2 regions of the Lysinibacillus sp. JK80 genome follow, and region 1 is predicted to be linked to the other one. Evidence: a T-box and tRNA genes for the amino acid it is inferred to sense, from the RefSeq annotation. Region 1 holds a T-box; the other holds one or more tRNA genes.
What was found. The T-box of region 1 lies ahead of ileS (isoleucine--tRNA ligase). A T-box ahead of a tRNA ligase gene usually reads a tRNA of that ligase, here a tRNA-Ile.

Region 1 (4,420 bases):
TAATTAATAGCGAGGATTGTAGTTTATATGACTTTTTTTATTATACTTGGTTATGTATCATTAGCATTTAAGATTTACTCATTCATGCTAATTGCATATATCTTAATGTCTTGGGTGCCTGCCGCTCAAAATTCAGCAATTGGTCGCATGCTTGAAAAAGTTTGTGAGCCATATTTAGGGATTTTTAGGAAATTCATTCCGCCTCTTGGTATGATTGATATTTCGCCAATTGTGGCCATCTTTATGCTGAATTTTATAGAAAGAGGGCTTTATATAGTCATTCAGAAAATATATTTTATGTTCGCTTAGAAGTAAATCCTCACGTTTTGGTGGGGATTTTTTATTTATTTTAATTTTCTATGCTACTAAAGCGACTAATAAAAAATTTTAAAACAATGACGTCCAAACGTCATTAATTGGGAATACTAAGTTTCCAACTAACAAAGCAAAATGGAACTAGTGAAAGAGGAGACAACAAGATGGAACACTTAATCCAGCATTTTCGAAAAGATGAACAGCCCTTTATTGAACAGGTAATAAGCTGGCAGCGTGAGGTTGAAGATCGTTATGCGCCTAAGCTGACAGATTTTCTTGATCCAAGACAACGTTTTATTGTGACATCGATTATCGGGCAAAATGATACCCTAAAAACTGCATGCACAGGTTTATTTGAAGAGGCGGAGAGGCAGCGTATGCTTATTTTTCCTACTTACTATGAAGCAATAGAAGAAGACTTTCAGTTAGTGGCCTTTACGATTCAATATCCAGTGAAATTTGTCCAATTACGACATCCTGATGTTTTAGGTGCGTTGCTTTCATTAGGTTTAAACCGTGGCAAATTTGGTGATATTCGTGTAAATGATCAGCAGGTGCAATTCGTTGTAGCTCAAGAGGTAGCAGAATATGTTCGGTTACATTTAACAGGTATTGGTAAAGTTAAGGTGCATATTGAGTCTTTAAAAGAAGCGGATTCCCTTATTGTAAATGAGGAAGAATGGTTGGAGGAATCTCATACAGTATCTTCCATGCGCTTAGATGTAATTATTGCGACTGTATTAAATGTATCACGCCAAAAAGCTCAAGCTTTAATTACTGGGAAAAAAGTTCGTGTAAATTGGACAGAAAGAGATACAGTTGCTTTTGAATTACAAGAGGGAGATATTTTATCGATACGTGGAAGTGGGCGGGTGAAAATTATTATGACTGAAGGCCGAACAAAAAAAGATAAAATCCGTCTTCAAGTCGGTCGATTGGCCCAAAAAAGCTGAAAGTGAAGTAAATTTCATTAATTTTTACTGCTAAGTTGTCGGAACAATTGTATAATAGGAATTACGAATGTACATGTAAAGGAGAGAAGGATTGTATGCCATTATCACCTATTGATATACATAATAAGGAGTTTACAAAAGCCTTCAGAGGTTATGCTGAAGATGAAGTAAATGAATTTTTAGATCAGATTATTAAAGACTATGAAATTCTGCTTCGTGAAAAAAAGAGGTTGATAAGCAATTAGAGATGGCTTTAGAACAAGCGAGACATTTCAACACCTTAGAAGAAACTTTGCAGAAGTCTATTGTCGTTGCACAAGAAGCGGCTGATGAAGTGAGAAGAAATTCTCAAAAAGAGGCAAAGCTCATTGTAAAAGAAGCTGAAAAAAATGCTGATCGAATTGTCAATGAAGCTTTGACGAAGGCTCGTAAGGTGACGATTGAAATTGATGAGCTTAAAAAGCAATCTAAGGTATTTCGTAATCGTTTCAAGATGCTTGTAGAAGCACAGCTGGATTTACTTAATGCAGATGACTGGGATCATTTGCTGCAATATGATATCGATTTAACAGAAATTCAAGCATCTGTTGAAGAAGCACAGGATTCTGAGGATATTTAACTTTTCTTTTTAATTGCTGTAATTGACAAATGAAACTTGACGTGATTGTTTGAATTTCATATACTTTGTAATAGTAATTATTTTGAACAGATATGCATAAAAGCAGAGACGAAGACAGTATTTGTTAGGCGTTGTTAAGCGATTTGGGGACAGTGAGAGCCCAAACATACAACTAGCATTGAACATCACTTCTGAGCTAAATAACTGAAAAAAGTAGGTTATTTCGTGATGCACGACGTTAAACGTGCTTTTAAGAGGTAGTGCAAATTTTTGTACTACAATTAGGGTGGTACCGCGAGTAGAAGCTTCTCGTCCCTTAGTGGGATTGAGGGCTTTTTTTGTTTGTTTCCGAATCGTTTTAGATAATTTTGCCAATAACTGTCTTATGAGAAAAATGTCTACCTGTTTGTGTAAAATAAAGGAGGAATTTTAATGGTTGAATACAAAGATACTTTATTAATGCCAAAAACAGATTTCCCAATGCGTGGAAATTTACCGGCAAATGAGCCAAAAATGCAAGAAAAATGGAGTGGCATGGATATTAACAAATTACAGATGGAGCGTACGGAAGGTCGACCAGAATTTGTTCTACATGATGGTCCTCCCTATGCAAATGGTGATATCCATATAGGCCATGCTCTAAATAAAGTATTGAAGGATATGATTACACGTCATCGTTCCATGACTGGCTACCATGTCAATTATATTCCAGGTTGGGATACACATGGTTTACCAATTGAGCAAGCATTGACTAACAAAGGTGTAAAACGTAAAGAAATGTCAGTAGCAGCATTCCGCCAACTTTGTGAAGAGTATGCTTATGAGCAAATTGACAATCAACGTGCCCAATTCCGCCGTCTAGGCATTCGAGGTGATTGGGAAAATCCATATATTACATTAAAGCCTGAGTTTGAAGCTCGTCAAATTGAAGTATTCGGTAAAATGGCGGAAAAAGGTTATATCTATAAAGGGTTAAAGCCGGTTTATTGGTCTCCTTCTTCTGAATCTGCTTTGGCGGAAGCTGAAATTGAATATAAGGACATCAAATCTCCATCCATTTATGTAAGCTTTGCAATTAAGGATGCGAAGGGTGTTGTTCCAGCAGATGCTAAATTTATCATTTGGACAACAACACCATGGACATTACCAGCAAACTTAGGGATTTCTTTGAATCCTGAATTTATCTATGTAGTAGTTGCAGTGGCTAATAAAAAATTCATCATTGCCAAAGAGTTATTAGAGTCAGTGGCAACTACGCTTGGATGGGTAGACTATGAGGTTGTTCAAGAGGTAAAAGGAGAGGCATTAGATCGTATTGTAGCACAACATCCATTCTACGATCGTGAATCGCTTATTATGGTAGGTGAACACGTAACTGCTGAAGCGGGTACAGGTTGTGTTCATACAGCCCCAGGGCATGGTGAAGACGATTATCATATTGGTAAACAGTATGGTTTAGGTATTCTTAGCCCTCTTGATAATAGTGGCTGCTATACAGATGAAGCACCTGGCTTTGAAGGCGTGTTTTATAATGATGCGAATAAACTCGTCACAGAAAAACTAAAAGAAGTAGGAGCGTTAGAAAAGCTTGATTTCTTTACGCACTCCTATCCACATGACTGGCGTACGAAAAAGCCTGTTATTTATCGTGCGACACCACAATGGTTTGCATCTGTTGAAGCATTCCGTGGGGAGTTATTAGAGGCTGTAAAAGCAACAGCATTTACACCAGCTTGGGGAGAAACTCGTCTTTATAATATGATTCGTGATCGTGGAGACTGGGTAATTTCACGTCAACGTGCGTGGGGTGTGCCGATTCCGATTTTCTATGCTGAAAATGGTGAACCTATTATTACACCTGAAACAATTAGTCATGTCTCAGCATTATTCCGTGAGAATGGATCAAATATTTGGTTCCAAAAAACAGCAAAAGAGTTATTACCAGAAGGCTTTACACATCCAGGTAGCCCGAACGGCGAATTTACAAAAGAAAATGATATTATGGATGTATGGTTTGATTCCGGTTCATCACACCAAGGTGTACTAGTAGAACGTGGTATGAAATATCCAGCTGATCTTTATTTAGAGGGCTCTGACCAACATCGTGGTTGGTTTAATTCCTCTCTTATTACATCTGTAGCTATTAACGGCTATGCACCATACAAAGGACTTTTAACACATGGTTTTGTACTTGATGGTGAAGGACGTAAAATGAGTAAATCTTTAGGGAATGTGATTATTCCGCAAAAAGTAATGGATCAGTATGGAGCAGACATACTTCGTTTATGGGTTGCATCTGTTGATTATACAGCAGATGTGCGCATCTCTATGGATATGTTAAAGCAAGTATCTGAAGTGTATCGTAAAATTCGTAATACTTTCCGTTTCTTACACGGCAATATTGCTGATTTCGATCCTACGAAAGATCGTGTAAGTTATGCTGAGCTTCGTGAAATGGATCAATATGTGTATATGCGCTTACAGGATGTCTTAAAAACTGTGCGTGCTGCCTATGATCGTTATGATTTTGCTG
Region 2 (4,420 bases), 870 kb from region 1:
GTAGTTCAGTGGTAGAACACCACCTTGCCAAGGTGGGGGTCGCGAGTTCGAACCTCGTCTTCCGCTCCAAATGTGCCGGGGTGGCGGAACTGGCAGACGCACAGGACTTAAAATCCTGCGGTAGGTGACTACCGTACCGGTTCGATTCCGGTCCTCGGCACCATTTTAAATGCGCCCGTAGCTCAATTGGATAGAGCGTCTGACTACGGATCAGAAGGTTATGGGTTCGACTCCTGTCGGGCGCGCCATAAGAACAACGGGAAGTAGCTCAGCTTGGTAGAGCACTTGGTTTGGGACCAAGGGGTCGCAGGTTCGAATCCTGTCTTCCCGACCATTTCCTAAAAATAAAAATATGGGGCCTTAGCTCAGCTGGGAGAGCGCCTGCCTTGCACGCAGGAGGTCAGCGGTTCGATCCCGCTAGGCTCCACCAATTCAATTACATGAACCTTGAAAACTGAACAAGCAAAACGTAATCAATAAAGTTTTAAGTAGCTAGCTTCGGTTAGTGAACGAAACACAATTTTGGACATCAAACATGATGCCAGCAAAACAATTTGAGCTAATCAAATTTCTTTTATGGAGAGTTTGATCCTGGCTCAGGACGAACGCTGGCGGCGTGCCTAATACATGCAAGTCGAGCGAACAGAAAAGGAGCTTGCTCCTTTGACGTTAGCGGCGGACGGGTGAGTAACACGTGGGCAACCTACCCTATAGTTTGGGATAACTCCGGGAAACCGGGGCTAATACCGAATAATCTCTTTTGCTTCATGGTGAAAGACTGAAAGACGGTTTCGGCTGTCGCTATAGGATGGGCCCGCGGCGCATTAGCTAGTTGGTGAGGTAACGGCTCACCAAGGCGACGATGCGTAGCCGACCTGAGAGGGTGATCGGCCACACTGGGACTGAGACACGGCCCAGACTCCTACGGGAGGCAGCAGTAGGGAATCTTCCACAATGGGCGAAAGCCTGATGGAGCAACGCCGCGTGAGTGAAGAAGGTTTTCGGATCGTAAAACTCTGTTGTAAGGGAAGAACAAGTACAGTAGTAACTGGCTGTACCTTGACGGTACCTTATTAGAAAGCCACGGCTAACTACGTGCCAGCAGCCGCGGTAATACGTAGGTGGCAAGCGTTGTCCGGAATTATTGGGCGTAAAGCGCGCGCAGGCGGTCCTTTAAGTCTGATGTGAAAGCCCACGGCTCAACCGTGGAGGGTCATTGGAAACTGGGGGACTTGAGTGCAGAAGAGGAAAGTGGAATTCCAAGTGTAGCGGTGAAATGCGTAGAGATTTGGAGGAACACCAGTGGCGAAGGCGACTTTCTGGTCTGTAACTGACGCTGAGGCGCGAAAGCGTGGGGAGCAAACAGGATTAGATACCCTGGTAGTCCACGCCGTAAACGATGAGTGCTAAGTGTTAGGGGGTTTCCGCCCCTTAGTGCTGCAGCTAACGCATTAAGCACTCCGCCTGGGGAGTACGGTCGCAAGACTGAAACTCAAAGGAATTGACGGGGGCCCGCACAAGCGGTGGAGCATGTGGTTTAATTCGAAGCAACGCGAAGAACCTTACCAGGTCTTGACATCCCGTTGACCACTGTAGAGATATAGTTTCCCCTTCGGGGGCAACGGTGACAGGTGGTGCATGGTTGTCGTCAGCTCGTGTCGTGAGATGTTGGGTTAAGTCCCGCAACGAGCGCAACCCTTGATCTTAGTTGCCATCATTTAGTTGGGCACTCTAAGGTGACTGCCGGTGACAAACCGGAGGAAGGTGGGGATGACGTCAAATCATCATGCCCCTTATGACCTGGGCTACACACGTGCTACAATGGACGATACAAACGGTTGCCAACTCGCGAGAGGGAGCTAATCCGATAAAGTCGTTCTCAGTTCGGATTGTAGGCTGCAACTCGCCTACATGAAGCCGGAATCGCTAGTAATCGCGGATCAGCATGCCGCGGTGAATACGTTCCCGGGCCTTGTACACACCGCCCGTCACACCACGAGAGTTTGTAACACCCGAAGTCGGTGAGGTAACCTTTTGGAGCCAGCCGCCGAAGGTGGGATAGATGATTGGGGTGAAGTCGTAACAAGGTAGCCGTATCGGAAGGTGCGGCTGGATCACCTCCTTTCTAAGGATTATTTCGGAATACAAACCTTGGGTTTGTAAGATTACGTTTTGCGTTCAGTTTTGAAGGTTTATGAAATTTAATAAAACTTCCAAGAGGGCCTATAGCTCAGCTGGTTAGAGCGCACGCCTGATAAGCGTGAGGTCGATGGTTCGAGTCCATTTAGGCCCACCATATATACCTCTTGGGGCCTTAGCTCAGCTGGGAGAGCGCCTGCCTTGCACGCAGGAGGTCAGCGGTTCGATCCCGCTAGGCTCCACCATTTTTTTGTTCTTTGAAAACTGGATAAAACGACATTGAAATTGTAACAAATACATTTATTTTTTAAGTTTTTTTATAGGCTTAATAACTTGGTTAAGTTATTAAGGGCGCACGGCGAATGCCTTGGCACTAGGAGCCGAAGAAGGACGGCACTAACACCGATATGCTTCGGGGAGCTGTAAGTGAGCTTTGATCCGGAGATTTCCGAATGGGGGAACCCACTACGTTTAATCGCGTAGTATCTTGACGTGAATACATAGCGTCTTGAAGGCAGACCCAGGGAACTGAAACATCTAAGTACCTGGAGGAAGAGAAAGAAAAATCGATTCCCTGAGTAGCGGCGAGCGAAACGGGAAGAGCCCAAACCAAGAGGCTTGCCTCTTGGGGTTGTAGGACACTCTATACGGAGTTACAAAAGAGCGAGTTAGATGAAGCGACTTGGAAAGGTCCGCCAGAGCAGGTAAAAGCCCTGTAGTCGAAAGTTCGTTCTCTCCTGAGTGGATCCTGAGTACGGCGGAACACGTGAAATTCCGTCGGAATCCGGGAGGACCATCTCCCAAGGCTAAATACTACCTAGTGACCGATAGTGAACCAGTACCGTGAGGGAAAGGTGAAAAGCACCCCGGAAGGGGAGTGAAAGAGATCCTGAAACCGTGTGCCTACAAGTAGTTAGAGCCCGTTAATGGGTGATAGCGTGCCTTTTGTAGAATGAACCGGCGAGTTACGATTACGTGCAAGGTTAAGCTTTAGAAGGCGGAGCCGCAGCGAAAGCGAGTCTGAATAGGGCGAAATAGTACGTGGTCGTAGACCCGAAACCAGGTGATCTACCCATGTCCAGGGTGAAGGTGAGGTAACACTTACTGGAGGCCCGAACCCACGCACGTTGAAAAGTGCGGGGATGAGGTGTGGGTAGCGGAGAAATTCCAATCGAACTTGGAGATAGCTGGTTCTCTCCGAAATAGCTTTAGGGCTAGCCTCGTGATGAGAATACTGGAGGTAGAGCACTGTTTGGACTAGGGGGCCATCCCGGTTTACCGAATTCAGACAAACTCCGAATGCCAGATATTTATACACGGGAGTCAGACTGCGAGTGATAAGATCCGTAGTCAAAAGGGAAACAGCCCAGACCACCAGCTAAGGTCCCAAAGTAATCGTTAAGTGGAAAAGGATGTGGCGTTGCACAGACAACCAGGATGTTGGCTTAGAAGCAGCCATCATTTAAAGAGTGCGTAATAGCTCACTGGTCGAGTGACGCTGCGCCGAAAATGTATCGGGGCTAAACGATTCACCGAAGCTGTGGATTGACATCTATGATGTCAGTGGTAGGAGAGCGTTCTAAGTGCGTTGAAGTCAGATCGGAAGGACTGGTGGAGCGCTTAGAAGTGAGAATGCCGGTATGAGTAGCGAAAGACGGGTGAGAATCCCGTCCACCGTATGACTAAGGTTTCCTGAGGAAGGCTCGTCCGCTCAGGGTTAGTCGGGACCTAAGCCGAGGCCGATAGGCGTAGGCGATGGACAACAGGTTGATATTCCTGTACCACCTCCTCACCGTTTGAGAAATGGGGGGACGCAGTAGGATAGGGTAAGCGCGCCGTTGGTTGTGCGCGTCCAAGCAGTAAGGCGTGTGTGTAGGCAAATCCGCACACTGTAACGTTGAGCTGTGATGGCGAGTCCGTATGGACGAAGTTCCTGATTTCACACTGCCAAGAAAAGCCTCTATCGAGGTGAGAGGTGCCCGTACCGCAAACCGACACAGGTAGTCGAGGAGAGAATCCTAAGGTGTGCGAGAGAACTCTCGTTAAGGAACTCGGCAAAATGACCCCGTAACTTCGGGAGAAGGGGTGCTCTTGAGCGTGCAAGCGCATGAGAGCCGCAGTGAATAGGCCCAGGCGACTGTTTAGCAAAAACACAGGTCTCTGCAAAACCGTAAGGTGACGTATAGGGGCTGACGCCTGCCCGGTGCTGGAAGGTTAAGAGGAGTGGTTAGCGCAAGCGAAGCTGCGAATTGAAGCCCCAGTAAACGGCGGCCGTAACTAT

Region 2: it encodes a tRNA-Ile, which carries the amino acid that the T-box ahead of ileS (isoleucine--tRNA ligase) is inferred to sense. The anticodon was not compared.

What each region holds. Positions count from the first base shown of each region.
Region 1 covers NZ_CP058997.1:2,095,701-2,100,120, reverse strand. The annotation lists gene HXV90_RS10965 (cell division protein SepF) at 1-7, shown strand, start outside; gene HXV90_RS10960 (YggT family protein) at 28-309, shown strand; gene HXV90_RS10955 (YlmH family RNA-binding protein) at 480-1,268, shown strand; partial or broken gene HXV90_RS10950 (DivIVA domain-containing protein) at 1,364-1,887, shown strand; T-box leader at 1,984-2,207, shown strand; gene ileS (isoleucine--tRNA ligase) at 2,320-4,420, shown strand, end outside.
Region 2 covers NZ_CP058997.1:2,966,060-2,970,479, reverse strand. The annotation lists tRNA gene HXV90_RS14890 (tRNA-Gly) at 1-69, shown strand, start outside; tRNA gene HXV90_RS14885 (tRNA-Leu) at 75-163, shown strand; tRNA gene HXV90_RS14880 (tRNA-Arg) at 172-248, shown strand; tRNA gene HXV90_RS14875 (tRNA-Pro) at 258-334, shown strand; tRNA gene HXV90_RS14870 (tRNA-Ala) at 355-430, shown strand; rRNA gene HXV90_RS14865 (16S ribosomal RNA) at 574-2,125, shown strand; tRNA gene HXV90_RS14860 (tRNA-Ile) at 2,220-2,296, shown strand; tRNA gene HXV90_RS14855 (tRNA-Ala) at 2,309-2,384, shown strand; rRNA gene HXV90_RS14850 (23S ribosomal RNA) at 2,475-4,420, shown strand, end outside.